Regions from separate parts of the Paraburkholderia sprentiae WSM5005 genome, predicted to be linked through region 2. Evidence: riboswitches for the same ligand, from Rfam matches in the RefSeq annotation. Region 2 holds a riboswitch; the other holds the start of a gene.
The links. A riboswitch is a leader RNA that binds a small molecule or an ion and turns the genes downstream of it on or off. The one in region 2 is predicted to bind glycine.

Region 1: another riboswitch for glycine. It lies ahead of BJG93_RS30755 (D-amino acid dehydrogenase); the one in region 2 lies ahead of gcvT (glycine cleavage system aminomethyltransferase GcvT).

The regions. Positions count from the first base shown of each region.
Region 1 covers NZ_CP017563.2:474,360-488,957, forward strand. The annotation lists gene BJG93_RS30725 (GntG family PLP-dependent aldolase) at 1-904, opposite strand, end outside; gene BJG93_RS30730 (amino acid ABC transporter ATP-binding protein) at 922-1,656, opposite strand; gene BJG93_RS30735 (amino acid ABC transporter permease) at 1,675-2,361, opposite strand; gene BJG93_RS30740 (amino acid ABC transporter permease) at 2,372-3,148, opposite strand; gene BJG93_RS30745 (amino acid ABC transporter substrate-binding protein) at 3,185-4,114, opposite strand; gene BJG93_RS30750 (LysR substrate-binding domain-containing protein) at 4,132-5,199, shown strand; gene BJG93_RS30755 (D-amino acid dehydrogenase) at 5,379-6,593, opposite strand; glycine riboswitch at 6,765-6,853, opposite strand; gene BJG93_RS30760 (hydantoinase B/oxoprolinase family protein) at 7,136-7,363, opposite strand; partial or broken gene BJG93_RS30765 (MFS transporter) at 7,346-7,557, opposite strand; gene BJG93_RS30770 (IclR family transcriptional regulator) at 7,570-8,382, shown strand; gene BJG93_RS30775 (alpha/beta fold hydrolase) at 8,874-9,950, opposite strand; gene BJG93_RS30780 (Gfo/Idh/MocA family protein) at 9,931-10,950, opposite strand; gene BJG93_RS30785 (shikimate dehydrogenase family protein) at 11,123-11,986, opposite strand; gene BJG93_RS30790 (cupin domain-containing protein) at 12,036-12,488, opposite strand; gene BJG93_RS30795 (MFS transporter) at 12,611-14,044, opposite strand; gene BJG93_RS30800 (IclR family transcriptional regulator) at 14,129-14,598, shown strand, end outside.
Region 2 covers NZ_CP017561.2:3,530,222-3,544,819, forward strand. The annotation lists gene BJG93_RS16205 (c-type cytochrome) at 1-182, shown strand, start outside; gene BJG93_RS16210 (UvrD-helicase domain-containing protein) at 300-2,390, opposite strand; gene BJG93_RS16215 (oxidoreductase) at 2,675-3,724, shown strand; gene BJG93_RS16220 (hypothetical protein) at 3,923-4,273, shown strand; glycine riboswitch at 4,493-4,595, shown strand; glycine riboswitch at 4,617-4,776, shown strand; gene gcvT (glycine cleavage system aminomethyltransferase GcvT) at 4,856-5,974, shown strand; gene gcvH (glycine cleavage system protein GcvH) at 6,036-6,416, shown strand; gene gcvP (aminomethyl-transferring glycine dehydrogenase) at 6,487-9,423, shown strand; gene BJG93_RS16240 (alginate lyase family protein) at 9,572-10,702, shown strand; gene BJG93_RS16245 (L-serine ammonia-lyase) at 10,731-12,119, shown strand; gene BJG93_RS16250 (thiamine pyrophosphate-binding protein) at 12,258-13,997, shown strand; gene BJG93_RS16255 (branched-chain amino acid ABC transporter substrate-binding protein) at 14,095-14,598, opposite strand, start outside.

The DNA of each region.
Region 1 (14,598 bases), on a different replicon from region 2:
CGTGCACCTGCACGATATTGGTTTGAGGTTCACCGGCGGCAAAGGGCAAGGGCGCGCCTAGCGCGTTCAGACGCGTGCTAAGCACGCGCGCCTTGGCGTGGTCGTCCGCAAGTCGCTTGCTCATGGTCCGCAGGGCTTCAAGGCCGGCGGCGGCCATGATGCCTGCCTGGCGCTGCGTGCCGCCAAGCATCTTGCGATATGCCCGCGCTCGCGCAATTGCGGCATCGCTCGCCGCGAGCACCGCGCCAACAGGTGCGCTCAGGCCTTTGGAGAGACACAGCGAAACGGATTCCGCATGTTGCGCAAGCGTCGCCGCGGGCAGGTTGAGTGCGGCCGCCGCATTCATCAGGCGCGCGCCGTCTATGTGCACGGATACGCCGGCCCCCCGCGCAATCTGATGCGCACCCTGCATATGTGCGAGTGGCAATACAGCGCCGCCGGCATTGTTGTGTGACGTCTCCATCGCGATGAGGCCAACTCGGATCCTGTGGGAACCGGGCCTGACGGCCGCCTCGAGCCGGTCCAGATCCATCGCGCCGGCCTTGCCTTCGATTGGCGTGTAAGCAAGGCCAGCAAGCAACGAGCCGCCGCGCTCGGTGGTGAACATATGGGCGCTCGATTCGAGCAGTACCTGTTCGTGCCGTTGCGTATGAGCAAGCACTGCGAGCAGGTTCGCCATTGTGCAGGTGGGCACATAGAGCCCGGCGTCCTTGCCTAGCATCGCCGCAACGGCGGTTTCAAGCGCATGGACGGTCGGATCGCCATCGAGACCATCATCGCCGACTGGCGCCTCACGCATGCACGCATACATGGCCTCGGTCGGGCGGGTGACGGTATCGCTGCGCAGATCTGCCAGCCGCGCGTGATGTGCGTGGCGGGAATCAAAAATGGGAAAGTCCTGCATATCGGCTCTTTGAAAGGCTAGTGATGGAGGATCTTCGACAGGAAATGACGCGAGCGCTCGCTGCGTCCCGCGGTGCCGCCAAAGAAGTCGTCCTTGCTGCAGTCTTCGACGATGCGGCCGCCGTCCATGAAAACGACGCGATCGGCGACGCGTTGCGCAAATCCCATCTCATGAGTGACGACCATCATCGTCATGCCATCGCGGGCAAGATCCGTCATCACGTCGAGCACTTCGTTCACCATTTCCGGATCGAGTGCCGACGTCGGCTCGTCGAACAGCATGACGGCTGGATCCATCGCCAGCGCCCGGGCGATGGCCACGCGCTGTTGTTGACCACCTGAGAGTGCTGCGGGATATTTGTCCCGATGCGCCGCGAGACCGACCCGTTCAAGAAGCTGCATGGCCCGTTTCTGGGCCGCGCCGCGATCGCGTTTGAGTACGCGCGTCTGGGCGAGGCACAGGTTCTCGAGGACGCTTAGATGCGGAAACAGTTCGAAGCCCTGGAAGACCATGCCTGCGCGTGAGCGGATCTTGCCAAGATCGACGCGAGGTCCGGTGACGCCGATCCCGTCGATATGGATTTCGCCTCGCTGGACAGTTTCGAGACCGTCGACGGTCTTGATAAGCGTAGATTTGCCCGAGCCGGACGGACCGCACACCACGACCACTTCGCCTGCGGCCACCTGCGTGCTGCAGTCGGTCAGCACCCGGAAGGCGCCATACCACTTACTGATATTTTCAATCTGGATCATAGAGATTGGTCAGCCGGATCAGTGCGCGTGCCGCGCGGTTTCGAAACGTTTGATGAAACGCGATGCGCCAAAGCAGATAACGAAATAGACGAGCGCGGCCAACACGTACATCTGCACCGTGCTGCCATCGCGAGCCGCGATTTCGGAAGCTGCGCCGAAGAAATCGGTCATCGAAAGCACATACACGAGGGACGTGTCCTGGAACAGCGTAATCACACGCGTCAATAATGCAGGTGTCATGTTGCGCACGGCCTGAGGCAGCACGACCGTGATCATCGTCTGACGATAACTGAGCCCAAGCGCGAGACCTGCCTGCACCTGTCCTCTTGCGATGGACGCAATGCCGGCGCGCATGATTTCGCAGAAGTAAGCGGACTCAAAGAGCGTGAACGTGATGACAGCGGAGCGATACGCGCCGACGTCGACCGGAGTGGGCGAATGTACGATCCATGCACCGACGTACGGCGCGAGGAAAAAGAACCAGAAAATCACCAGCAGCAGCGGCACGGAGCGCATGCCGTTGACATAGAGCGTTGCTGGCGTAGAGAGCAGCCTGGATGGCGACATCCGGCACAGCGCGAGCAGCGTACCGAGCATCAGGCCGAACGCGGCAGCGAGTGCGGTGAGCGTCAGCGAAAAAGTCAGGCCGACTTTCAGCAGATACGGCAACGAGGCGGCAATTTCTTTCAGTCCGAGGAAGGTCATGATGTCTGTCCTAAGATTGCTCGACTTGGGACAGCGGCGACGCGGACGATACCTTGCGCGAGCCGGCCGACGGCGCCGCTAACCTACGCTCGACAAGCATCAGCCCATAGACGACCACGCTGTTGATCGCGAAGTAGATCAGCGTCGCGGCGCTGAACGCTTCGAAGGTGTGAAAACTGAATTCCTGCATCGACCGCGCCGCTCCCGTCAGTTCGAGCAGGCCGATCGTCATCGCGACCGAAGAGTATTTGATCGTCGCCATCAACTCGGACGTGAGCGGCGGCACCACGACCCGAAACGCCTGCGGCAGGATCACGAAGCGGTACGCCTGGAATCCGGACAGACCAAGCGCGAGCGCGGCCTGCCGCTGGCCCGCGCGCAGCGACCGGATGCCGGAGCGCAAGGTTTCCGCGATGCGCGCCGTGCCGTAGAAGCCGAGACAAAGCAGCGCGGGGAAAAACTGGCCGCACGGCTGCTGGATCTGTTTGATGGCGGTGCCGAGTGACCTGGGAAGCAATTCCGGCAGCACGAAATACCAGAGAAACATTTGCACCAGCAGCGGCACGTTGCGGAACAACTCCACGTACGTCGCAGCAATAGTTCGCGCGATCTTCGAATCGACCGTACGCATCACGCCAATGATCGAGCCGAGCAGCAGCGCGATAGCATAGGCGCTCACCGCGAGTGCAACGGTCCAGCATGCTCCGATCTGCATCGTCTGCAGGTAGGTATGGACACCGTCGGGCGAGAGGTCGTTGAAACTGGCCCAGTTCCACTGATAGTTCATGGCTGCGCGGACTTGAAGTAGGGTTGCTTAAGTGGCTTATTGATAGGCCGCGGGATCGCCGGAATCGGACGGATGTTCGAAGGCATGTTTAAGCTCGGCGCTCATCGGATACTTCAGATTGATGCCATTCGGCGGCACCGGCGCGTTGAACCATTTGTCGTACATCGCGTAAATCTGTTTTGACTTCATGAGCTCGAGTACCGCGCCGTCCACGGCCTGCTTGAAACGGGGATCGTCCTTGGGTTCGACGATGCCGTACGGCGCGAGCAGCATTGCCTTCGTGCCAATCACATAGTCCTGTGGCTGGTCTGACGTTGCGACCAGACCGTAGGCGAGCCCGTCGTCCGTCGAGACGGCCATCGCGCGGCCGGTCTTCACCGCGATGAAAGACGCCGCGGTGTCGTTGACCGGGAGCACCGAAATGTTCAGATGTTGCTGCGTGCTGATCTGCTGGATGACCTGCAGGTCCAGGCCCCCCGCAAGGCTCGTCACAGTCTTGCCCCTGAACGCGGCGGGCGTGTTCACATCGAGCCCACTGTCCTTGCGGGCCATCAGCACGACCTTCGCGACGTACGTAGTCGGTGCGAACGAGACGAGCTTGTGGCGCTCGACCGTGTTGGTGGTGTTGCCGCATTCCAGATCGATTGTGCCGTTCGCCAGTAGAGGCAGACGCGTGGCCGACGTCACGGGCAGATAGCGGATTTTCAGATCGGCAAGGCCAAGCGTGCTCTTGAGACTGGCAGCGATGCGCTGGCATATTTCGACCGAGTAGCCGACCGGTTGATGGGCGTTGTCCAGATAGGCGAACGGCAGCGAGGTGGTCGGATAGCCGACGGTAATCGTGCCGGTTTCCTTGATGCGATCGAGCCGGCTGGAGCTATCCGCATAAGCTGTGCTCGTCAGGCCAAGTCCTGCGTAGAACCCGGCGAGCGTCATCGCAGCGGTCAGGATAGAGGAAAGTTTCATGTCCTTAGTTTCCCTTAGTGATCGATATTGACCGCGATTCCGGACCGCTGCAGTGCGATTCAAAACAACGGAACCTGCTGAACTACGAACTAAATATCGGTCACCATTATGCTAAAGTCCAATGCGTCTCTCGCATTGAACGATACAGAAACGATATGCAGAAGCTAAAGTTAGGATTTCGCCACATCGAGGCTTTCCGTGCGGTCATGTCGTCAAACTCGATGACGAACGCCGCTCGCGTCATGCATACATCGCAGCCGCAGGTGAGCCGCCTGATATCGCAGCTCGAGAGCATTACGGCGTTCCCGCTTTTCGAACGTAACGGTAGCCGGCTCAATCCCACCCAGGACGGATTGCGTTTTCATCGCGAAGTGGAACGGACCTTCGCCGGGCTGGCGGAACTTGAATCGGTGGCTGCCAACATCCGTTCGTTCAGCGCAGCGCGGCTGAGCATCGCCGCGATGCCGCGGCTGGCGGGCGATCTGCTCGTTAAGGTTGTCGCTGAATTTCACGCTGCGCACCCGGATGTTCTGGTGTCAATTCACTCTGGCAACGCGGTGAATGTGGAAGAGTGGGTCCGCTCCGGCTTCTGCGATACGGGACTGGCTCTGCTCACCGGGGATGCGCCTCACATCCGCCGCGAGACGATCGCGACTCTCCGGTGCGTCGCGGTGCTGCCGAAAGACCACCCACTTTGCCGCCTGCGCAGGCTGAAACCCGCGCACTTCGCAAATCAGCGGTTCATCGCACCCACCGGAGAAAGCGCGCTCAGATCCACGATTGACGATGTATTCGCGGCCGGGCATGTGTCTCGTCAGATCGTCGCGGAGGCAAGTCTTGGTTCGTCGGTGTGCGCGTTGGTGCGCACAGGCATGGGCATCAGTCTGGTCAACCCGCTAGCAGCTCGCGATGAGTTTGTTAATGGAGGGATCGAGGTGCGGCCCTTCGCGGTGAATATACCGAGCGAGGTTGCGCTGCTGTTCCCGCCCTACCAGGCTCAGACCCGCCTGGTAAGTGCATTTGCACAGATAGCGCGTCCGGTTATCCGCGAAGAGATGGAAGTGCTGAATAAAATGTACACGTAGCCGGCGATGGATAGCCTGAAGCGCCGACGCCGTTGCGGAAGGAAAGAATGCCGGGCAGGGCTGCTGCGTTGTCCGAAAGAACCACTGCCGCGACGAGGCAGCAGGCGTGTCAAAGCGCTGCGCGATCGAAGCGGCCGCCATTGGACATTGACCGCTTCGAGATCGACGCCTTCGTTAGTTCAAGTTTCGATCGCCTGCGCAAGCGATTCCGCCGTTGCGGCGGACAGGGTCCAACCGAGATGGCCATGTCCCGTGTTGTAGAAAACGCCTGGGCGCTTGCCGCGTCCGACTCGCGGCAACATGCGTGGCAGCATAGGGCGCAGGCCCGCCCATGGAATGACCCGCGCGGTGGAGACTTCCGGGAACAGGCGGCGGGTCCATTCGACCAGCGGCGTCACGCGGTCCGCACGAATGTCGCGACTGAAGCCGTTGATTTCAGCCGTGCCCGCCACGCGGAAACGATCGACGCCGAGCCGGCTCGTGACAATCTTGGCTTTGTCGTCGAGCAGGCTGACCCAAGGCGCCGCGCGGCGGCTTTGTTCGTCGTCGAGGCAGACGGTGATTGAATAACCCTTCACCGGATAGACGTTGACGCGGTCGCCCAGCATGGCGCCGAACGCGCGACTGCCGACACCTGCGCAAACGACGATCTGTTGGAAAACGTCCACGTTCCGTGCACCCGCGTTCGTCGCGTCGATGGTGAAGTGTCCGTCACCGCCTTGCTTGATCGAGTCGATCGACGTGTCGTAACGGAATTCGACACCGCGACGCACGCACGCGTCGGCCAGACCGCGCGTGAACTTGTGAATGTCGCCCGTCGAATCGGACGGTGTGAAAAAGCCGCCGTAAAACTGGCCCTGCAACGCCGGTTCGATGAGACCAATTTCGTTCGCGCCGACGGCATAACGATCCAGGCCGCCTTCACGCAGCAGCACGTTCACTCGCGCGGCGGCGTCATAGTCCTTGCGATGCGCATAGATATGCAGGATGCCGCGGCGCTCCAGATCGAACTGGATGTCTTCGCGCTCCGCAATCGAAAAGAGATGCTCGCGTGCGGCCAGCGCGAGGCGTACCGTTTCGATGGTATTCACGCGGTAGTTCGGGATCTGCCGCAGGAATTCGCCCATCCACGAATACTTGTGCCATGAAGGAGACGGATTCAACAGGAGCGGAGCGTCGCGCGTCAGCATCCAGCGCAGTCCTTTCAGGACGGTGGCCGTATGGTTCCAGACCTCCGCATTGCTGACCGAAAGCTGTCCCCCGTTCGCAAACGAGGTTTCCATCGCCGCATAGCGATGGCGTTCGTAGACGGTGACATTGAAGCCGCGGCGGGCGAGGGCGTAAGCGGTCGTGACGCCGGTGATCCCGGCGCCGATAATGGCGATTCGTGACATAAGATGGTCCAGATCGAGTTGAGCATCCCCGGTTGGCTGCGATCGCGATGCTTCGCGCAAGACGGCCTCCGGCGTTTGATGCCCCATCTGTTCCTGTACCTGAGAGTTTCGCCCGGCCGACAAGGTCAGGCTCCCCTTCGGTGGACGCACGCAGCGTCACTCTCCAGATGTTCCTGCAGCACAGTCCTTTTGCCTGAGAGTTTCCGGGGCGGTTGCTCCGTCGGCGTCGCTCACTGAACGATCTCTCCCGTGCTGCATAGGTGGAACCGCATGACGTTACATGACAACGCGGGCCGCTACAAGCATCCAATAACTTGGTTTGCCGTTTGACGTTTGATGCGCAAGCGCCGAGCAGGAATCGTCTTTGGCCCGGTTACTGGTACGCGGGCAAATGAAGACTCTGGATGACCGGCGGACTCTTGGCGTCGTACGAACTTTTGGGTTATTCGGTATCGAGGTGAAACTTTCAACGCATTCTGTACCGGCCAGACCGGGGCAATACCGGCCCCACGCTGGCCGGTCAGCACACCCATAACCCGCAGCTAACCGGTTACGTAGCCATAGTCGAGATCCCGTTTCACGAGGGACGGCTCACGCAGTCTCGGATCGCCAAAGCCTCCTCCTCCCGCTGAACGCAGCGTCAGCACTGCTCCGGGCATCAGCGTCGCGTTGGCGTCTTTGCTGCCTAGCGTGACAGTTTCGCCGCCCTGTTCGATGGTGTAGTGATGCACTGCCCCTGGCTGTCCGCCTTGGAGGCCATACGGTGCGATAACTTCACCGCTTGGTGCGATAATGGCGACCGTTGGATTGTCAGGCGGGAAGAAGATCGGCGGGAACGCCAACGACGCCGCAGTCGCATGGATGAAGAAGTCGTAATGCTCCAATGCCGAGCCAATCGAGCCGCTGGTGCGGCGATCTTCCGCTGGCGCTGGTCGTGGGGCTTAACCAGGGTGTTCCGATTCATGCCTGTCTTATTATGAGAGTTGTCAAGGGAGCAGTTGACCGGTCGCTGCAGGCGATCGAGTTGCTCGCACGTGAGGCGCGCTGGATGCGTATGTCCGATATCGCCGCCGAACTCGGGCTGGAGAAGGGCCCCGCCCATCGGGTGCTCGCGCAACTGTGCGAGCAGGGTTGGGCGGAACAGGATGAACAGACGTCGCAGTACCGTTTGACCTTGAAGCTGTCCCTGCTCGGTCAGCGGTACCTGCATGGGCTCGGTCTGCCGGGCCTGGTGCAGCCGATCCTTGACGAAGTCGCCGCCCAGTGCCGCGAGCTGGTCCGGCTGACGGTGGTCAACGAAGGAACACTCGCGTGGCTGGCAGCGTCCCAGGGCGCGGCACCGGGCCTGATGTATTCGCCGTCCATGCACAGTCCCATCGTCTTGCACGCCACCTCGGTTGGCAAGGTGTGGCTGGCTGGAATGCCGAACGACCAGGCGATCGAATACGCCCTGCGTGGCGGACTGGGGAAAGCGTCCGCCGCCGGCGCATGGACGCCGAAGGCCATCACCAGCGTCGAGCAGTTGATTCCGGAGTTGGAGCGGACCAGGCAGCGTGGCTATGGTCTTGTCGTTGAAGAGGCCGAGCCGGGCGTCGTCGCATTGGCCGTGCCGGTGCGTTCGCTGTCTGACGATGTGGTGGTGGGCACCATGAGTATTGCCGGACCGGTCACGCGGTTTCAGCCGGAGCGTTACGAGGCCTTTTACGCGCTATTGCAACAAGCGTCCGCGAAACTGGGTGCCGTATGGCCGCGCCAGAGCGTCGGTGCGCATGAGAATGAGGCGGCATGAACATGCCGGGCGCAGATCAGCCTATCGAGCGACTCACCGGTTTCGATGAACACGCAGCACGCCTTCTCGTCGCGGCGCGCCGGCAGGACAAGCGGCGCTCACGCTTATGCAATGGGGCTGACTCGTCACACCGACAACCGATAGTCTAGGGTGCCCTGGCAGCGCCACTTTTTTTAACGCGCCGGGGATTCACTTCGGACTGCGAAGCGGACGCTTCCAGTCGTCCCGCTGCGCTTCTGTGTCGCAACGGGCCTTAGCGCCAGCTCGCTTGATCCACTGAACGGCCAAAACGAGCACCGCAGCGACAAGACCATCGGGCGGACGCTCAAGGCCGACGTGAGAGCAGCGTCAGCGTCACGTTCGGCCGCCGCACGGCGACAGCAACGCCGCGTCGCCGAACGGAACATGGTCGTTGCTCGAAAGACATGTTGTGTAGGTCCAGCTCAATAGCGAGGCGCCGGACGTAGGGGCGCCGTATTGTCCGGTCAGCATCACCTGGAGGTGCGGCGTGGGGCTGATTGCAGCAGTTCCTGCAGCTCAGCTTTGTAAAAACGAGCCAGGCCGGTGGTGCCGTGGCCGCACGTATCCTCGCTGGCAGGGATCAAAAGCACCCGGCCGTGGCGCACATGCTGCATCGCGCGCTCCATCAGACCGGTCTCGGGCGGATAGCGTTCGTCATCGGCCGCGTTGATGGCGAGCACCGTAGCCCGGATCTGCTCCAAGCCGGACGCCGGGTTATAGCCGCGCGAGGCACCCCATTGATATAAGAAGTCGTTGGCATCCAACCTGAAAGGCTGGGCCAACAGGGTGTCCAGGAAGTTGTCGGCCAACTCCATTGTCGGAGCCGCTTTCTGGTAGGCCAGCGTTCCGCCGTTGGTGGCCAGCGCGAAGAACGCGCTGGCAATGCGCAAGGAGCGGGGCGGGCTGGCGTAATTGCCATCAAGGTACTCCGGGTCGTCGCGGACCATCTCGGTGAGCATGCGGCGCAGCATCCAGTTGCGGCCGGACATCTCGGTCGGTTGCGACGCCATCGGCACCAGCGCGTCCATGAAGTCCGGATATCGCACCGCCCAGATCCATGCGTGCATGCCGCCCATCGAGTTGCCGATCAGCAGGCGCAAGTGCCTGATGCCCAGCCCCTCGGTCAGGAGCCTGTACTGCGCGAGCACCATGTCGTCGTAGTTGTACGCCGGGAACCGCGTGCGCAGTCGGTCCGACGGCCTGGACGATCCGCCGGCTCCAATTCCGTCCGGGAGAACGATGAAATAGTTGTTGGCATCAAGCGGCTGTCCCAGCCCGAACAACTCTCCCGCGAAGGCGGGCGTCAGCATGCTGGCGCCTGTGCCCGTCGTGCCGTGCAGGACCAGGACCGGCTCGCCGGACGGGTCGCCGATGGTTCGGTAGTGTAGCCGCAGCTCCGGCATCACCTCCCCGGTGTGGAAACGGAAGTCTCGCGCGATCCAGTCGCCTTCCTTCGGTGCAGGATAATCGGCCAATTGCAATATCTCGTTAGCGGCATAGGCGTGCGACGCAATCCGATGGCCTGGATTACCCGGAAATCGATTCAAGAGTCTGAAGCGCACCGCCCTGCCGAGCAGAAGCGTAGGCCGCATCCATGACCTGCATCATCGCCTCGGCGTCGCGCAATGACGCGATCGGCTTTGCACCTGTGCGGCATTCAGCAAGTACCCGCTTGACGAACAGTGGGTAGTAAATGTCAGTCTCTAACTGGAGACGGCGACTTCGAGTGCCGGCGGCAAGATTGTTCCGGTCGCGAATCTCGATCCGGTCGGGGCCCGATTTCGCGTACATACGATCGGATGAAAGGGTGAAGGAGAATTCGCGCTGCTCGTCTTGAGTACTGGGAAAGCTGTATCCGGTCTCAACAAGCCCGATCACGCCGTCTTCGGTTTGCATTGTCAGCAACGAGTAGTCCTCGACGGCGCCTCGATGCGTTCGGGAGTTCATGGTGGCGGAGACTCGCGCGACCTCCTTACCGGTCAGTAATCTGAAGAGATCGATGAAGTGGGTCGCGACATTGATCGTGGATCCGCCTCCGGAAAACACCGGGTCGAGCGCCCAACCCGCGCCTGCAGCTTCATAACGACCAGGCGGACCGACAATGAAACGGAACGACATGTAGTTGAAGTCCGACGGTATGCAATCCTCTGCATCCTCCAGTGCGCCGAGCAACTCGCTCATCCGGAAGATCAACGGTACGGCGCAATAAAGATTGGCTTCCTCCGTCAGTTTTCGCAGCCGCGTGACCTGCGACATGTTTACGCCGCAGGGTTTCTCCAGCGCGAACGGAATTTTTCGTTCGATCACCGCCTCCGCGAGCGTCGGCATTTCGGAATGCCGCCCAAACACAAACGCGAAATCGACGTCCTCGCGCTCGAGCAACTCATACGCCGACGAGTACAACGTGCTCCCAAAGCGCGCGGCAATTGCCTGTCCTTTTACTTGCTCCGCATCTGAAACGGCTACCACCTGGATACCGGGCGCCTCGAGCGCATCGAGATAGAGTGGGACATGCCAATGGCTGGCCTCCAGCAATGCGACTTTCATGCGTGTTCTCCCTTCGCACCGTCGACGAATCGACTCCGTGCTTGCGCGATGCGCGCATCAAAGCTGGCCGCACATACCAATGTGGAAACGTTGAAACTGTTCATCGCATCTTCCCTCCATTCAAACTGGTAAAACTGTCGATTCCGGGCGCTTTCTCAGAGGCGTTAGGGCATTAACGACTTGCGTTCGTTGCAGGCGCGAAAAGCACGCCGTCGTCTGGTGCTGACCTTCCAGCAGGGCGGTAATCGAACCCAAGGAAGCGTAGGGCATGCACTGCCTGCCCTTCATGCATCGGCCCCCCGTCCTGGGTACGACAGCCGCGCGCATGCGCGGCGCGGCGAAGCTGCGTCGGCTCTGGCGCATTGATGATGTCTACGACGATGGTGCCGGGTGCGAGCCGCTCGGGATTGACAGGCATGGCGTCATTCGCGTTCATGCCGAGCGGTGTGGCATTGATCACGACTTCGAAACCGTGCGGGTCGGGAGGTCCGGAATGCGTGATGCAACCGGTTTCGGCAGCAACGGATTTCGCGAGATCGGCAGCCCGCTGCTCGTCGACGTCGGATAGCGTTAACGTTCGGGCGCCCGCCGCCGCGACGGCAAATGCGATGGCCCTGCCTGCGCCTCCGGCACCGACGAGAAGAACGGACTTATTCGCCGGATGATTGCCTTCCCATTGCATGCCAAGCACACAGCCGACACCATCGAATATGGCTCCCACCCAGCGTCCATCTTCTTCGCAACGTATCACGTTGAGTGCGCCGACCCTGGAAGCAGTGGGATGGAGTTCGTCGACATAGTCCAGCATCCGTTGCTTATGAGGCATCGTGACCAGCAGGCCGGAAAGATTGCGTAACGCTCGTGCGCCGGCGACGAATGCGGACAGATCCTCCGCCTTGACCCAAAACGGAACGCAGACTGCGTCCGCGCGCTGTTCGATAAAAATCTGGTTCAGCAGTTGCGGCGACTTGGCTGCCGTCAGCGGATCGCCCACTAACCCGTAAAGTCGCGTTCTTCCCGTGATATGTGGATGCATTGTGGCCTCATGTCCGATGTTGACGGAAGGTGCAGTCATCGCGTACTGCTCACTTCCAGGGTGCCGGGGCTTCGGCGAGATCCCATGTTCCGTAGACAGCGGGCTCGTTAATCTCGATGACTTCGAGGTCGTCGGAGCGCCAGATCACATTGTGCGGAACGCCGGCGGGTTGCGAGAGGTCGTCTCCGGCGTTGAGCGTCACATCGCCCTCTACGCCGGCGAAACGGAACGTCACCGATCCGCGCAGCACATACAGATAGTGCGCAGTCATGTCGTGCCAATGCCAGCCCGTGGCATCGGTGAACGGGGTCAGTGCGCGAATGTGCTTGGCGCCGATGCGACCGTTGGTCACCGCGGCGAGTCCGAGGTCGCGATACTCGGAGTCCGCGCGCAGCCCTTCCTTGTTCCAGACGGCTGCGGATGCGCTCACACGTGCGAATGGAGTCAGGGATTGCGCGAGTTCGCGCGGGCCATCGTAACGTGGCGTACTTTGGTTGTGCATGTGTCTTTCTCCTGTGTGGCATCAGATATTGGCGAGTGCCGCAGCCGCGTGTTCCTGCCCGGCTCGTCCGAACAGCGTAAGTTGCGCCGGGCGGTTGCTGCCGATATGGCCCCTGCTTTCGGCTAGGAGCGCAGTTGGTTCGTCAGGTCCTGTGAGTCGGCTGTTCCGGTCGCCTCACGCAACATCTCGACGCGCAGACGATCGTATTCGCCTTTGGGTACAGGGACCGCGTTGCGGTCGCCGAGATCGTGGAGCCGGACCCGGTACGTCTCGCGGGTGGTAAAGGCGGCGATCGCGGCCACGACACAGATGCCGAATGTCAGGGCTCCGATCTTCAGTGGAATATTGGCGGAGCCGGGGGGCGCGACCGCGACGAAGAATGCCGGGAGCAGCGCGGACAGCGTCGTCCCGACGTTCTGCCCAATGGCCATCCCGGACACACGCACGCGTGTGTGGAACAGTTCGGAGAACAGGCTCGGGAATACGCCGTTGAAGCCCTGATAGGCGATGCCCCACATGAGCACCGAGAGAACCATCGCCAGCCACACGTTATGGATGCTGATAGCGTACAGATACACGAACGAGAGCAGTCCAGCGCTGAGGGTGCCGACAAGGACTGGCGGCCTGCGACCAATCCTGTCCGAGAGGTTGCCGACGAAGGGAATCAGGATCACTGCGCAGATATTGCCCAGAACAGGGATCCACAGATACATGCCGGGAGGGAAGCCGATGCCGTACGCCGGCTGAACCGCGTAGGCGGTGCCGAAGACCGCGGCGACAAGGGCGATTACGGCGGTAAGCGCCATGCAGACCACGCGCACGACATCGTCCCAGCTCTGCCGGAGCACTTCGACGACTGGCGAGGCGGGAATTTCGCCATGCACGCGCTCCTCGGCGAACGCCGGGGTCTCATCGACTTTGCGGCGAATGATGTAGCCCGCGATGAGAACGACAATGCTGAGCAGGAACGGAATCCGCCAGCCCCAGGAGGTGAACTGGTCCCTGGGCATGAAATGCGCGAGAGGCAGGAAGATCGCTGCCGCCATGAGCTGTCCGGCCTGCACCCCCTGGAGGGTAAAGCTCGCGAAGTAGCCGCGCCGACCGAACGGTGCGTGCTCGAGAATCATTGAACTGGCGCCGGAGAGCTCCCCGGCGACCGCGAAGCCCTGGATGAGGCGAAGAACCACGAGCAGCACCGGCGCCCAGATGCCGACCTGCTTATAGGTTGGCAGGACCCCGACGGCCATCGTTGAAAAGCCCATGAGGAACATGCAGAGGAGCAGCACCGTCTTGCGGCCATGGCGGTCGCCCCAGTGGCCGAGGACGACGGCGCCCACCGGGCGGGCGATATAGCCGACACCGAAGGTTGCCAGTGAGGCGATGATGGCGACCGTTGGACTATCAGACGGAAAGAAGAGCTGCGGGAACACCAGCGACGCCGCAGTTGCGTAAATGAAGAAGTCGTAGTACTCCAGCGCCGAGCCGATCCAGCCGCTGGCCGCGGCGATCTTCGACTGGCGCTTGCCGTGAGGCTTAACCCGGGTGTTCCGATTCATGCTTGTCTCCATCGTGATTGACTTTCCGGTGCTGTTTGTCTATTGTTGTAACACCGTTCCACTAAGAACCATGTTACGTCAATTATGAGAGTTGTCAAGGGAGCAGTTGACCGGTCGCTGCAGGCGATCGAGTTGCTCGCACGTGAGGCGCGCTGGATGCGTATGTCCGATATCGCCGCCGAACTCGGGCTGGAGAAGGGCCCCGCCCATCGGGTGCTTGCGCAACTGTGCGAGCAGGGTTGGGCGGAACAGGATGAACAGACGTCGCAGTACCGTTTGACCTTGAAGCTGTCCCTGCTCGGTCAGCGGTACCTGCATGGGCTCGGTCTGCCGGGCCTGGTGCAGCCGATCCTTGACGAAGTCGCCGCCCAGTGCCGCGAGCTGGTCCGGCTGACGGTGGTCAACGAAGGAACACTCGCGTGGCTGGCAGCGTCCCAGGGCGCGGCACCGGGCCTGATGTATTCGCCGTCCATGCACAGTCCCATCGTCTTGCACGCCACCTCGGTGGGCAAGGTGTGGCTGGCTGGAATGCCGAACGACCAGGCGATCGAATA
Region 2 (14,598 bases):
TGCTCAACGCGCCGAAGTTCGGCGATAAGCAAGCATGGGCGCCGCGCCTGAAGGACCCGATGGACACGATCTACAACTACGCGCTGCACGGCAAGGGCGCGATGCCGCCGAAGGGCGGTTCGAACGCGTCGGATGCGGACGTCAAGGCCGCGGTCGACTATATGGTCAGCGCGGCGAAATAAAGCGGGCGGCATCGGCCGCTGAACGAAAAAATCCCTGCATGCGCTACCGCGATGCAGGGATTTTTTACGTGCATTGGCTGGCAAGCGCACCTGCCTGGCACTCAAAGCCTCAGGCGGTCATGCCTTCTGTAACAACGCCTTCAGACTCGCGAGCCGGTCCTTCGGCGACATCGGCGCCTCTTCCGGCGTCGGCGGCGGCGCATCGTCGAGCAGCATTTCGTTGATGAAGCGCGACGGCTCGCAGACGATCGTCTCGCGCGCCCGCTTGCGCTTCTTGCACCAGTTCAGATGCAGGCTGCGCTGCGCGCGCGTGATCGCGACATACATGAGGCGACGCTCCTCCTCGATGCGCGCGTCGTCGATCGGCTCGTCGTCCGCGCCGCCGCGATGCGGCATGATGCCTTCCTCGACGCCGACCAGGAACACGTGCGGATACTCGAGCCCCTTCGACGCATGCACGGTCGACAACCGCACCGCATCGGGATCTTCCTCGCGGCCTTCGAGCATCGACATCAGCGCGACCGTCTGGATCAGGCCAAGCAGATTCTTGCCCGTATCGCCGAAACCGTCGGCGGTATCGTAGCCGGTCGCCTCGCTGCCGTTGCCGTGCTCCGGCTCCTTCTTCGTGCCCTTACGCTTCAACCACTCGATGAACTCGAGCACGTTCTGCCACTTCGCCTGCGCCTGGCGTTCGTCGAACGCGTCGTACAGATACGCTTCGTAGTGGATCGCCGCCATCAACTCGTCGAGCAGCGTGCCCGCCGCGTCGTTCTCCGCGCGGTCGGTCAGGCGCTGCATGAAGTCGCAGAACGTGCGCATCGGCTCGATCTGGCGCGGCGACAGGCGCGCCTCGATGCCGCCCATGTAGACCGCCTCGAACAGCGACACCTTCGCCTGGCCCGCAAACGCGCCGAGCGCCTCCAGTGTCGTATTGCCGACGCCGCGGCGCGGCGTCGTGATCGCGCGGATGAACGCGGGGTCGTCGTTCGCGTTCGCGATCAGGCGCAAGTACGCGCAAATGTCCTTGATCTCAGCCTTGTCGAAGAACGACTGGCCGCCCGACAGCACGTACGGAATCCGTTCGCGGCGCAGCACCTGCTCGAAGATGCGCGCCTGGAAATTGCCGCGATAGAGGATCGCGTAGTCGCGAAAATGCGTGCGCCGCTCGAACTTGTGCGCGGACAGCCGAAACACGACGGACTCCGCCTCGTGCTCCTCGTCGTTGCAGCCGGTCACCGTGATCGTGTCGCCCGTGCCATGCTCGGACCACAGCTTCTTCTCGAACAGCTTCGGGTTGTTGGCGATCACGTTGTTCGCGGCGGTCAGGATGCGTACCGTCGAGCGGTAATTCTGTTCGAGCTTGATCAGGTGCAGGTTCGGAAAATCCTTGCCGAGCTGGCCGAGGTTTTCGAGGGTGGCGCCACGCCAGCCGTAGATCGCCTGGTCGTCGTCGCCGACCGCCGTGAACGCCGCACGCTTGCCGGCCAGCAGCTTCACCAGTTCGTACTGGCACGCGTTGGTGTCCTGATACTCGTCGATCAGCAGATAGCGCAGCTTGTTTTGCCAGCGGTCACGCACTTGCTCGTTGTTCGCGAACAGCTCGGCGGGCAGGCGAATCAGATCGTCGAAATCGACCGCCTGATAGGCATGCAGCGTCGCCACGTAGTTGCGATAGACGATCGCCGCCTGATGCTCGTCCTCGGTCGACGCGGTCGCGATCGCCTGCTCGGGCATGATCAGGCCGTTCTTCCATAGCGAGATGATCGACTGGATCTTGCGGATGAAGCCCTTGTCCGTCGAACCGACCTGCTCCTGGATCATGCCGAAGCAGTCGTCGGAATCCATGATCGAGAACTGCGGCTTCAGACCGACGTGCTCCGCTTCTTGCCGGAGAATCTGCACGCCCAGCGAGTGGAAGGTACACACCGTCAGCTGGTTCACGGGCACCTTGCGGCCTTCCTTGCCGGGCGCAGTCAGCGTCTTGCCTTCGAGCAGCTTGCCGACGCGCTCGCGCATCTCGGCCGCGGCTTTGTTCGTGAACGTGACGGCGGCGATGTGGCGCGGCTCGAAGCCCTTCGCTTCGATCAGATGCGCGATTTTCTGCGTGATCACGCGCGTCTTGCCGCTGCCGGCGCCGGCGAGCACGAGACAGGGCCCGTCGAGATAACGGACCGCTTCACTTTGAGCGGGATTCAGGCCTGCGGACATCGTTTGTGGATGGGTATTACGGTTGAAGGCCGCTGAGGTCGGACTGGCGGGAGGCGCCGGCCGAAGGCCCGGGACATGCTGCGCGGCGCAATGCGCGCGAGAGGTGCGATGTTAACATGGACATCCTCAATGGATGCCTCGATGGACCGGACGCCCCGACAGACTGCGCGCAAGGCCGCCCGAATGCCGAGCCCCGAGCCCGGCCCACCAATGCCACAATAATGAGGTTGCGCGCCGCCGCCGCGGTGGCAAGACGGCGCGCCGCTCGCCCCAGGAAGACTCGCATGTCTGCATCGCTGAAGATTGGATTGATCGGCTATGGCTTCGCCGGCGCGACGTTTCACGCACCGGTGATCGAACATTGCGGACGCGCGAGCGTCGCCGCAATTGCGACCGGACAATCCGAGCGCGCGCGCGCCGACTATCCGCACGCGAAAATCGTCGCTGATCTCGACGCGCTGCTCGCGCTCGACGACATCGACTGCATCGTGATCGCGACCCCGAACGACACGCACTTCGACCTCGCGCGCCGCACGCTCGAAGCGGGCAAGCACGTAGTCGTCGACAAGCCGGTCACGCTGAGCGCCGCCGACGCCCATACGCTTTCCAATATCGCGCTCGCGCGCGGCAAGCTATTCGCGCCCTTTCACAATCGCCGCTGGGACGGCGACTTTCTGACTGTGCGCGATCTGCTCGCACGCGCGGAACTGGGTCGCGTCACACACTACGAGTCGCATTTCGACCGCTTCCGGCCCGGGGTGCGTCAGCGCTGGCGCGAGGATGTGACGCGCGGTGGCGGCCTGCTGTTCGATCTCGGACCGCATCTGATCGACCAGGCGCTCGCCCTGTTCGGCGCACCGAACACGGTGGCGGCGACGGTGCGCTCACATCGCGACGAAGCGAGCGCCCCCGACTACGTGCACATTCAGCTCGGCTACGACGAGTTCGAGGTCATGCTGCACGCAAGCGCACTGACCGCCTTGCCCGGACCGCGCTTTGCAATCCACGGCACGCGCGGCAGCTACGTGAAGTACGGGCTCGACACCCAGGAAGATCAGCTGAAAGCCGGTCTGCGCCCCGGCGACGAAGGCTTCGGCGCCGGCAATGCCTCCGGCGTACTGCGCGTGCTCGAAGGCGACCAGGAAGTCGAGCGCGAATTGCCGACCCGCAACGGCGAGTACGCCGGCTTCTATGTTGCGTTGGCCGACGCGATCCAGAACGGCATCGCGTTTCCGATCCGCGCGCGCGACGCAGTCGATGTCATGACCATCATCGAACTGGCCGCGCGCAGCTCCGAGCAGGGCGTGCGGCTGCCGTTCGAGCGCATTCGCTGAGCCTCGCCCCGCCATCCGCTCCGTGAGTCACAAAACGAGGCGGCCTTTCGCGCCGCGAATGCCGCCGGTGCGGGCCTTCCTGACGTTCCAGAAAGGAACATAACGTTACAAATTCGCCTGCTGCCGAGTCAGCGGGCGTTCCTGCTCATCCGTTCCTAGCCGGTAGCAACCAATACGACAACGACTCCCGGAGAATCCATGTCTCGAATCATCCGTGCCCTCGCCGCATGCGCGCTGCTCGGCTCCGTCGCCGCCTGCGTGGTGACGCCCCCGCCAGCGCCGCATCCGGGGCCCACTGTCCAGCAGATCGCGGATAAACGCCTGCATCAGGTCGACGGCCGCATCGATAATCTGGCGCACCGTATCGATAACCGCGTGGATCAGGGCTATTACCCGCCGCCGCAAGGCGCCGCGCTGCATCACCGTCTCGAGACGATCCGTCAGGAAGCGCATGACATGGCCGCCCAGCACGGGGGCGGTCTGTCCGCGGAAGAACAGCGCGTGCTGAACCAGGAGCTGGACAACGCGGCTCATGCGATCGGCGAGTGAGCCGCCGGGTAAGTCGCAAAACCGAGTCGGCAAACGAGCTAGCAAGTGAGCATCCACTACCGCTCATCATGCGTTGACGCATAGCGTTGGGAGATGCAACAGACAAGCGCGGAACCGGCGGTCCGCGCTCTTCCTTTTGACGCCCCGAACCGCCGCAGCCGCCTCCACACCGCTCGCGGGCCCTTCATTTGACAAGCCCCGGCCCGTCGCGTAAATTCGCCGCACGCGTCGGGAGAGCGCGCCGGCCGGCGAAAAATCGCAGGCCGCGCCGCCGAAGGGGCACACCCGCAAACTCTCAGGCAAAAGGACCGACCGCGTCGAAAGAACCCGCCTTGCGGCGGTTTTTTCGCACTCTGGAGAGCGGCAGTAGCCATCCGCGTGCATTTCGTGCACAGCAGGCAGGCTGCCCACCGAAGGGGCGCGCGTTTCACCGTGACGGATCGAGCTCATTGAGCACGTCACGGCAGCGCAATCTCTCAGGTATCGAGGACAGAGGGGTCATGCAGGACCACGCTCGCAGGCATCGCGCCGCGACGCGTTGCCCCGCATGGCCTTTTTGTTTCGCGAGACGCCCGAGGCCCCATGACCGAACTCAAACACACCCCGCTCCACGCCGCTCACCGTGCGCTCAATGCCCGCATGGTCGACTTCGGCGGCTGGGACATGCCCGTCAACTACGGCTCGCAGATCGACGAACATCGCGCGGTGCGCACCGACGCCGGCATGTTCGACGTGTCGCACATGTGCGTGGTCGACTTCGCCGGCGATCGAGTGCGCGCGTTCTTCGAATACGCGCTCGCCAACAACGTCGCGAAGCTGCAAACGCCGGGCCGCGCGCTCTACTCCTGCATGCTGCATCCGAACGGCGGTGTGATCGACGACCTGATCGTCTATTACTTAGGCGAAGACCACTTTCGCGTGGTCGTCAATGCCGGCACCGCCGACAAAGACATCGCCTGGTTCGACCGGCTCAATGCGGGGGGCGGCTTCGGCCTCACCATCACGCCGCGCCGCGATCTGGCGATCGTCGCCGTGCAAGGCCCGAACGCGCGCGAAAAAGTCTGGCAAACCGTGCCGGCAGCGCGCGCCGCGACGGAAGCGCTGAAACCGTTCAACGCCGCACGCGTCGACAGCACGCCGTTCGGCGAGCTGACCGTCGCGCGCACCGGCTATACCGGCGAAGACGGCTTCGAGATCATCGTGCCGGCTAACCACGTCGAAACGCTGTGGAACGCACTCGCCGCCCATGGCGTGCGCCCGGCCGGTCTCGGTGCCCGCGACACGCTGCGCCTCGAAGCCGGCATGAACCTGTACGGCCAGGACATGGACGACGATATCTCGCCGCTCGACGCCGGCCTCGCATGGACCGTCGACCTGAGCTCGCCGCGCGAGTTCGTCGGCAAGAGCCGGCTCGAAGCCGACGGCTCGCGCGCCGCGTTCGTCGGCCTGGTCCTGCTGAAGGAAAACGGCAAGGCCGCGGGCGTGCTGCGCGCGCATCAGAAGGTCGTCACGCCGCACGGCGACGGCGAAATCACCAGCGGCACGTTCTCGCCGACCATGCAGGAATCGATCGCCTTCGCGCGCGTGCCGAAAGGCGTGCAGCCGGGCGACACCGTGCACGTCCGGATTCGCGACAAAGCCTGCCCCGCACGCGTGGTAAAACTGCCATTCGTGCGCAACGGCAAGGTGCTGGCGGTCTAAGCGGCCGGCGCACGCCCCCTAAATTCAATCACTACGGAACATACCGTTCAGGAGCATCCCGATGAGCATCCCGGCCGATCTGAAATACACCGAATCGCACGAATGGGTCCGCACCGAAGCGGACGGCACGCTGACGGTCGGCATCACCGACCACGCGCAGGAAGCGCTCGGCGACATCGTCTTCTTCGAAGTCCAGGAACTGGGCAAGTCCGTGACCGCGGGCGATACCGTCGCCGTGATCGAATCGGTGAAGGCCGCTTCCGACATCTACGCGCCGGTTTCGGGCGAAGTCATCGAAGCGAACACAGCCGTCGCCGACTCGCCGGACACGGTCAACAGCGCGCCGTACGACAGTTGGCTGTTCAAGATCAAGCCGACCGCCGACGCGTCGCTCGAGCGTCTGATCGACGCCGACGCGTACGCGAAGTCGATCGGCTCCTGATTCACCTTCCGTTTTAACCGCCAGGCGCGGCGCTCGCAAAACGGCGCGCGCCGCGCCGCCAGGACCACCCATGAAGCTCGAACACCCGGATCGTCTGATGAACCGCACTCCTCTCTCGCTCGCCGCGCTCGAAGTGCATGACGCCTTCGCCGAACGGCATATCGGCCCGGATGCGGCCGACCAGCAAGCGATGCTCGAAGCACTCGGCTTCGCGTCGCGCGCGGCATTGATCGACGCCGTCATCCCGAAGACGATCCGCCGCACCGAAACGCTGCCGCTCGGCCCCTTCGCGCAACCGAAGAGCGAAGCCGAGGCGCTCGCCGCGCTGCGCGAGCTCGCGGACCAGAACCAGGTGTTCCGCTCCTACATCGGCCAGGGCTATTACAACGCCCATACGCCGACGGTGATCCTGCGCAACGTGCTGGAAAATCCGGCGTGGTACACCGCGTACACGCCGTATCAGCCGGAAATTTCCCAAGGCCGTCTGGAAGCGCTGCTGAACTTCCAGCAGATGGTCACCGACCTGACCGGACTCGCGATCTCCAACGCGTCGCTGCTCGACGAGGCGACCGCCGCCGCCGAAGCGATGACGCTGCTGCAACGCGTCGGCAAGCCGAAATCGAACGTGTTCTTCGTTGCCGACGACGTGCTGCCGCAAACCATCGAAGTCGTGAAGACGCGCGCGACCCCGGTCGGCATCGAAGTCAAAGTGGGCCCGGCCGATGCAGCCGCCAACGCCAACGCGTTCGGCGTGCTGCTCCAATATCCGGGCGTCAACGGCGACGTGCGCGACTACCGCGCGCTGACTGAAGCGATCCACGCGGCGGGCGGCCATGTCGTCGTCGCCGCCGACCTGCTCGCGCTGACGCTGCTCACGCCTCCGGGCGAATGGGGCGCGGACGTGGCCGTCGGCAATACCCAGCGTTTCGGCGTGCCGATCGGCTTCGGCGGACCGCATGCCGCCTACCTCGCGGTGCGCGACGAATTCAAGCGGCAGATGCCGGGGCGCCTGGTCGGCGTGACCGTCGACGCGCAGGGCAACTCCGCGTTGCGCCTCGCGCTGCAAACGCGCGAGCAGCACATCCGCCGCGAGAAGGCGACCTCGAACGTGTGTACCGCGCAGGCGCTGCTCGCCATCATGGCGAGCATGTACGCGGTCTATCACGGCCCGCGCGGCCTGAAGACGATCGCGCTGCGCGTGAACCGGGTCGCCGCGCTGCTCGCCGAAGGCGCGAAGCAACTCGGCTACACGCTCGCGAACGAGACCTTCTTCGACACGCTCACGTTCAATAGCGGCGCGCGCACGCAAGCGCTGCACGACGCCGCGCGAGCGAAGCGCATCAACCTGCGCCGCGTCAGCGACGCGCAAGTCGGCGTGTCAGTCGACGAAACCACCACGCGCGGCGATCTCGCCGATCTGCTCGCGATATTCGCGCAGGCCGCGGGCGTCAGCGAGGTGCCGCAAGTCGACGCGCTCGATTCGGCACTGAGCGCATCGAACAGCGCGTCGGTGCCGGCCGCGCTCGAACGCACGAGCGCGTACCTCACGCATCACGTATTCAATCGACACCATTCGGAAACGGAAATGCTGCGCTATCTGCGCAGCCTGTCCGACAAGGACCTCGCGCTCGACCGCTCGATGATCCCGCTCGGCTCCTGCACGATGAAGCTGAACGCGACCTCGGAAATGCTGCCGGTCACGTGGCCCGAGTTCGGTCAGATGCATCCGTTCGCGCCGGCCGAGCAAACCGTCGGCTATCGCAAGATGATCGATCAGCTCGAACAGATGCTGGTCACCGCGACCGGCTATGCGGCGGTATCGTTGCAGCCGAACGCGGGCTCGCAGGGCGAATACGCAGGTCTGTTGATCATTCACGCCTATCACGCGTCGCGCGGCGAAGCGCATCGCAACGTCTGCCTGATTCCCGCTTCGGCGCACGGCACGAACCCGGCGTCGGCGCAGATGGCCGGCATGCAGGTCGTGGTCGTGGGATGCGACGCGCAGGGCAACGTCGATGTCGAAGATCTGAAGAAGAAGGCCGCGCAGCACGCCGACAAGCTCGCGGCGATCATGATCACGTATCCGTCGACGCACGGCGTGTTCGAACAGAACGTCCGCGAAATCTGCGAGATCGTGCACGCGCACGGCGGCCAGGTGTACGTGGACGGCGCGAACATGAACGCGATGGTCGGCCTGTGCGCGCCGGGCCAGTTCGGCGGCGACGTCTCGCACCTGAACCTCCACAAGACCTTCTGCATTCCGCACGGCGGCGGCGGACCGGGCGTGGGTCCCGTCGCGGTCGGCGCGCACCTCGCGCAGTTCCTGCCGAACCAGACTTCGTCCGGCTACGAGCGCGCGCCGCAAGGCATTGGCGCAGTCTCGGCCGCGCCTTACGGCTCGGCGTCGATTCTGCCGATCTCATGGATGTACATCGCGATGATGGGCGCGAAGAATCTGGCCGCCGCGACCGAGACCGCGATCCTCAATGCGAACTACGTCGCCAACAAGCTCGCGCCGCATTATCCGGTGCTGTATTCGGGCCCCGGCGGCCTCGTCGCGCACGAGTGCATTCTCGATCTGCGTCCGATCAAAGACACGAGTGGCATCACCGTCGACGACGTCGCCAAGCGCCTCGCCGACTACGGCTTCCACGCACCGACGATGAGCTTCCCGGTGCCGGGCACGCTGATGGTCGAGCCGACCGAGTCGGAGTCGAAGGAAGAGCTCGACCGCTTCATCGAGGCGATGATCGCGATCCGGGAGGAAATCCGCGCGGTCGAGGAAGGCCGCTCCGATCGTGAGGACAATCCGCTGAAGCACGCGCCGCACACGGCGGCGGTCGTGATCGCCGACGACTGGAAGCACGCCTATGCGCGCGAGACCGCCGCCTATCCGCTGAAGACGCTGATCGCGAACAAGTACTGGCCGCCGGTCGGCCGGGCGGACAACGTGTACGGTGATCGCAACCTGTTCTGCTCGTGCGTGCCGATCGCAGATTACGAATAAGCAGCGCCCGCCGCCGGCCGCCAACGCAGCTCGCGTGAGCAGGCGGCGCCGCGCGGTGAAGGTGCGCGGGCGCCCGCGCGCGTTTCTGTCGTTGAAAGCCGCAACCGGCTAACATCACACACCGAATCAGCCTAACGAGGAGTTTCGCATGGCGCGAAAGGTGCGATTGATGCAAAGCCAGGCAGCGGCGGCCGGCGCCCGTGTGTGGCGATCCGCGTACGCGGTGCTGCTGGCCGGCGCGGCCGCGTTGCTGCCGCTGCGCGAGGCGCAAGCCGCGATGAATTTCTGCGCGGCGCCAGCGCTGCAAACGAGCGAGCGCACCAATGCCGACCCGGGCGTCAAGGCGCTCGTCGCCAACGTGCAGGCGCGTCTGAACGAGCAGCCGCACGCGCTGGCCAAATTGCACACGGAGGGCACGCTGCCGCACGAGGGCATCTACGACCAGAGCGTCGCAGCGGAGCAGGATCTCGACCTGCTGCGCGACGCCGCGCTCGCGTGGCGCGCGACCAGCGACGACCGCTTCCTGAAGCTCGTTGACCGTCTGTTGTATGCGTGGGTCACGACCTATCAGCCGAGCTTCAATCCGATCGACGAAACGCGTTTCGAAGGGCTGATCCTCGCGTACGACATGACCGCGAGCGCCTTACCGGTGAAGACGCGCAACGCGGCGATGGCATTTCTGACGAAGCTTGCGAACGGCTACATCGCGCAGATCGACGCCCAGCCGCGTCCGCTCACGGGCACGTTTCGCAACAATTGGCAAAGCCACCGCATCAAGCTGATCGCGATGGCCGCGTTCACGCTCGACAATCGCAAGATGATCAATGCCGCGCAGCGGCTGTTCGTCGAGCATATCGGCGACAACATTGCGCCGGACGGCTCGACGATCGACTTCGGCGAACGCGACGCGCTGCACTATGTGACGTACGATCTGCAACCGCTTGTGACGGCCGCGCTCGCCGCGCGCCGCCACAACCGCAACTGGCTGCAGGAGAAGGGCGCGAACGGCGCGACGCTGCTCGCGGCGCTGAACTGGCTCGCGCCGTTCGCTACCGGCGGCCAGACGCATCAGGAATTCGTGCATTCGAACGTTCCGTTCGATGCCAAACGTCGCGAGGCCGGCTTGCCCGGTTATTCGGGTCAGTGGGATCCCAAGGACGCGACGGAACTGTTTCACCTGGCGGCGCGTCTCGATGGACGCTTTACGCCGGTCGCGCTGCAGCTCGCACCGACGCCGCCCGCGTGGCTCGCCGTGTGTTTGCCGCTGCCGGCGCGCTAAACTTTTTATTTCCAGCAGGGAGTGGTACATGGCAGTCAGCGTCTTCGATCTCTTCAAAATCGGCATCGGTCCGTCGAGCTCGCATACGGTCGGGCCGATGCGCGCGGCGCTGATGTTCGTCCAGGGACTCGAGCGCGACGGGCTGCTCGACACCACCGCATCGGTGAAGGCGGAGCTGTACGGCTCGCTCGGCGCGACCGGCAAAGGGCACGGCACCGATCGCGGCGTGATGCTCGGCCTGATGGGCGATGCGCCCGACACCGTCGACCCCGGCACGATCGCGCAACGGCTCGACGCCGTGCGCGTGTCGCGCAAGCTCGCGCTGCTCGGCACACATGAGGTGCCGTTCGTGCAGAAAGAGCACATCGCGTTTTATCGCCAGGCGCTGCCCGAGCATCCGAATGGCCTGAAACTTTTCGCGTTCGACGCGCAAGGCGCGACGCTACGCGAGTCGACCTACCTGTCGGTCGGCGGCGGCTTCGTCGTGACGGCCGGCGCGCCCAACACGAAGGTGTTGAGCGCCGTCGATCAACTCCCGCATTCGTTTCGTACGGGCAACGAATTGCTCGCGCTGTGCGCGTCGAGCGGCAAAAGCATCGCGCAGCTGATGTGGGAAAACGAGCGCGCCTGGCATACCGAAGAAGAAACGCGCGCCGGTCTGCTGAAAATCTGGGACGTGATGCAATCGTGCGTCGCGCGGGGGTGCGGCATCAACAATCCCGATGCCGATGGTCACTTGCCGGGGCCCTTCCAGGTGAAGCGGCGCGCGCCGCAGCTGTATCGCGCATTGACGGGCAACCCGGAGCGCGCATTGCAAGATCCGTTGTCCATGGTCGACTGGATCAATCTGTACGCGATCGCCGTCAACGAAGAGAACGCCGCGGGCGGACGCGTCGTCACCGCGCCGACCAATGGCGCGGCCGGCATCATTCCGGCCGTGCTGCATTACTACACGCGCTTCATGCCGGGCGCGAACGAGCAGGGCGTGATCGACTTTCTGATGACGGCCGCCGCGATCGGCATCCTGTACAAGCTGAACGCGTCGATCTCCGGCGCGGAAGTGGGCTGCCAGGGCGAAGTCGGCGTCGCGTGCTCGATGGCCGCGGGCGCGCTCGCCGCCGTGATGGGCGGCACGCCGAAGCAGGTCGAGAACGCCGCGGAAATCGGCATGGAGCATAACCTCGGTCTCACCTGCGATCCGGTCGGCGGCATGGTGCAGATTCCGTGCATCGAGCGCAACGCGATGGCATCGGTGAAGGCGGTCAATGCCGCGCGCATGGCGTTGCGCGGCGACGGCAGCCACTACGTGTCGCTCGATTCGGTGATCAAGACGATGCGCGAAACGGGCGCGGACATGAAGACCAAGTACAAGGAAACGTCGCGCGGCGGACTCGCGGTCAATATCGTCGAGTGTTGAGTGGTTGGGTGCTGCATTGCATGACAGCGCCTGCGTGCCCGGCGTAAGCTGTCGAAGCGCCCATCGGCCGCTGCCGCCGGTTCGATCGATGCGGCTCCATCCCAACGCACTCACGCACTGCCAGGAGGCTTCTTCGCAATGTCGCTGCCGAATGCTCCCGCTTCCAATTCATCTTCCTTTTCCGCTTCGGATACCGCACGGACCACCGGCGCACGCCTCGTCGTCGATGCATTGCTCACGCACGGCGTCGAACGCGTGTTCTGCGTCCCCGGCGAAAGCTTTCTCGCCGTGCTCGATTCGCTGCACGACGAAACCGCGCGCATTCAGACGGTCGTCTGTCGTCACGAAGCCGCGGCCGCGAACATGGCCGAAGCGGTCGGCAAGCTGACCGGCCGCCCGGGTGTCGCGCTCGTCACGCGTGGACCGGGCGCGACGCATGCGTCGATCGGCGTGCACACCGCGTTTCAGGACTCCACGCCGATGATTCTGCTGATCGGCCAATGCGCGCGCGAGCATCTCGATCGCGAGGCGTTCCAGGAGATCGACTACCGGCGCATGTTCGGTCAGATGGCGAAGTGGGTCGCGCAAATCGATGACCCGAAGCGGATTCCCGAATATCTGAGCCATGCGTTTCACACGGCGACGTCGGGCCGCCCGGGGCCGGTCGTGCTGGCGCTGCCAGAAGACGTGTTGAGCGACGCTTGCGATGCCGTGCCCGGGGCGCCCGCTTATCAGCGCGTGGCGGCGTCGCCGTCGGCCGCGCAGATCGCGAAGCTGCGCGAACTGCTCGAAGGCGCGCAACGGCCGATGGTGATCGCCGGCGGCAGCGGCTGGACACCGGCGGCATGCGCGGACCTGCGGCAATTCATCGAAAGCTGGCAGTTGCCGATCGGCCTCGCGTTCCGCTTCCAGGACACCTTGGATAACGACCATCCGAACTACGCGGGCGACGTCGGTCTCGGCATCAATCCCGCGCTCGCTCAGCGCATCCGCGACGCGGACCTGCTGCTCACGCTCGGTCCGCGCCTCGGCGAAGCGACGACCAACGGCTATACGCTGCTCGACATTCCGAAGACCCGGCAGACGCTCGTGCACGTGCATCAGGGCGCGGAAGAACTCGGGCGCGTGTATGCGGCCGATCTGCCGATCGTCTCCGGCATGCCTGAGCTCGCGGCGATGCTGGCGGAGCTGAAGCCGTCGTCGTCCGGCAAGCTCGTCTGGGCGGGTGCCGCCGAAGAAGCGCATCGCGCGTATCTGGAATGGCGCAAGCCGCGCCCGATTCCGGGCGACGTGCAGCTGGGCGAAGTGATCCAGCAGCTGCGCGCGCACTTGCCCGACGACGCGATCGTCACGAACGGCGCCGGCAATTACGCGACGTGGCTGCATCGACATTTCTCGTATCGACACTTCCGCTCGCAGCTCGCGCCGACCAGCGGCGCGATGGGCTACGGCGTGCCGGCGGCGCTCGCGGCGAAGTCGCTCTATCCGCAACGCGCGGTGGTCGCGCTCGCCGGCGACGGCTGCTTCATGATGGCCGCGCAGGAGCTCGCGACCGCGATGCAGTACGACCTGCGCGTGCTGTTCATCGTCGTCAACAACAGTCACTTCGGCACGATCCGCATGCATCAGGAGCGGCACTATCCGCATCGTGTGCATGGCACCGGCCTCACGAATCCGGACTTCGCGGCATTCGCGCGATCGTTCGGCGCTCATGGCGAAACCGTTGAACGAACCGAGGCGTTTCTGCCCGCGTTACAACGCGCGATCCAATCGCAGTTGCCGGCCGTGATCGAGATTCGCATGCCGCAGGAAGCGAGCACGCCCGCAGCGACGCTGGAGCAGATTCGTGAGCAGGGCAGGAAGATGCGCGGGGAGTAAAGATGGCCCGCGTGGCCTGACAGCGCGTCGAACGCGTAGCCAATGAAAAACCCCGCCGAAGCGGGGCTTTTCTTCATCAACGGCAGTCAGCAAAAAATTACTTGCCGCCCACGCTTTGCAGCGTCGTCCATTTGCCATCGACGACCTTGTACAGCGTGATACCGCCGTTCTTCAGATCGCCGTGCTGGTCGTACGCGAGGTCGGCCGACGTCACCGCCGGCTTCGACGTCTTCGCGAGCACCGGCAGGTACTTGGCCGGGTCGGTCGAGTTCGCGGTCTTCATCGCGGTGAACATCGCCATTGCGCCGTCGAAGGCGTACGGCGAGTACGTCTGCACGTCTTCGTTGAAGCGCGCCTTGTACTTCTCGACGTACGCCTTGCCACCCGGCATTTCATCGAGCGGCAGACCGGCAAGCGAGGCCACCGTGCCGTTCGCCGCGTCGCCGGCGAGCTTGATGAAGGTCGGCGTGTGGACCATCTCGCCGCCCATCAGCGGCGCCTTCACGCCGAGCTGCTTCATCTGCTTGACCATCGGTGCCGCTTGCGAATCCGCGCCGCCGTAGTAGATCAGATCCGGGTTCGTCGATTTCAGCTTGGTCAG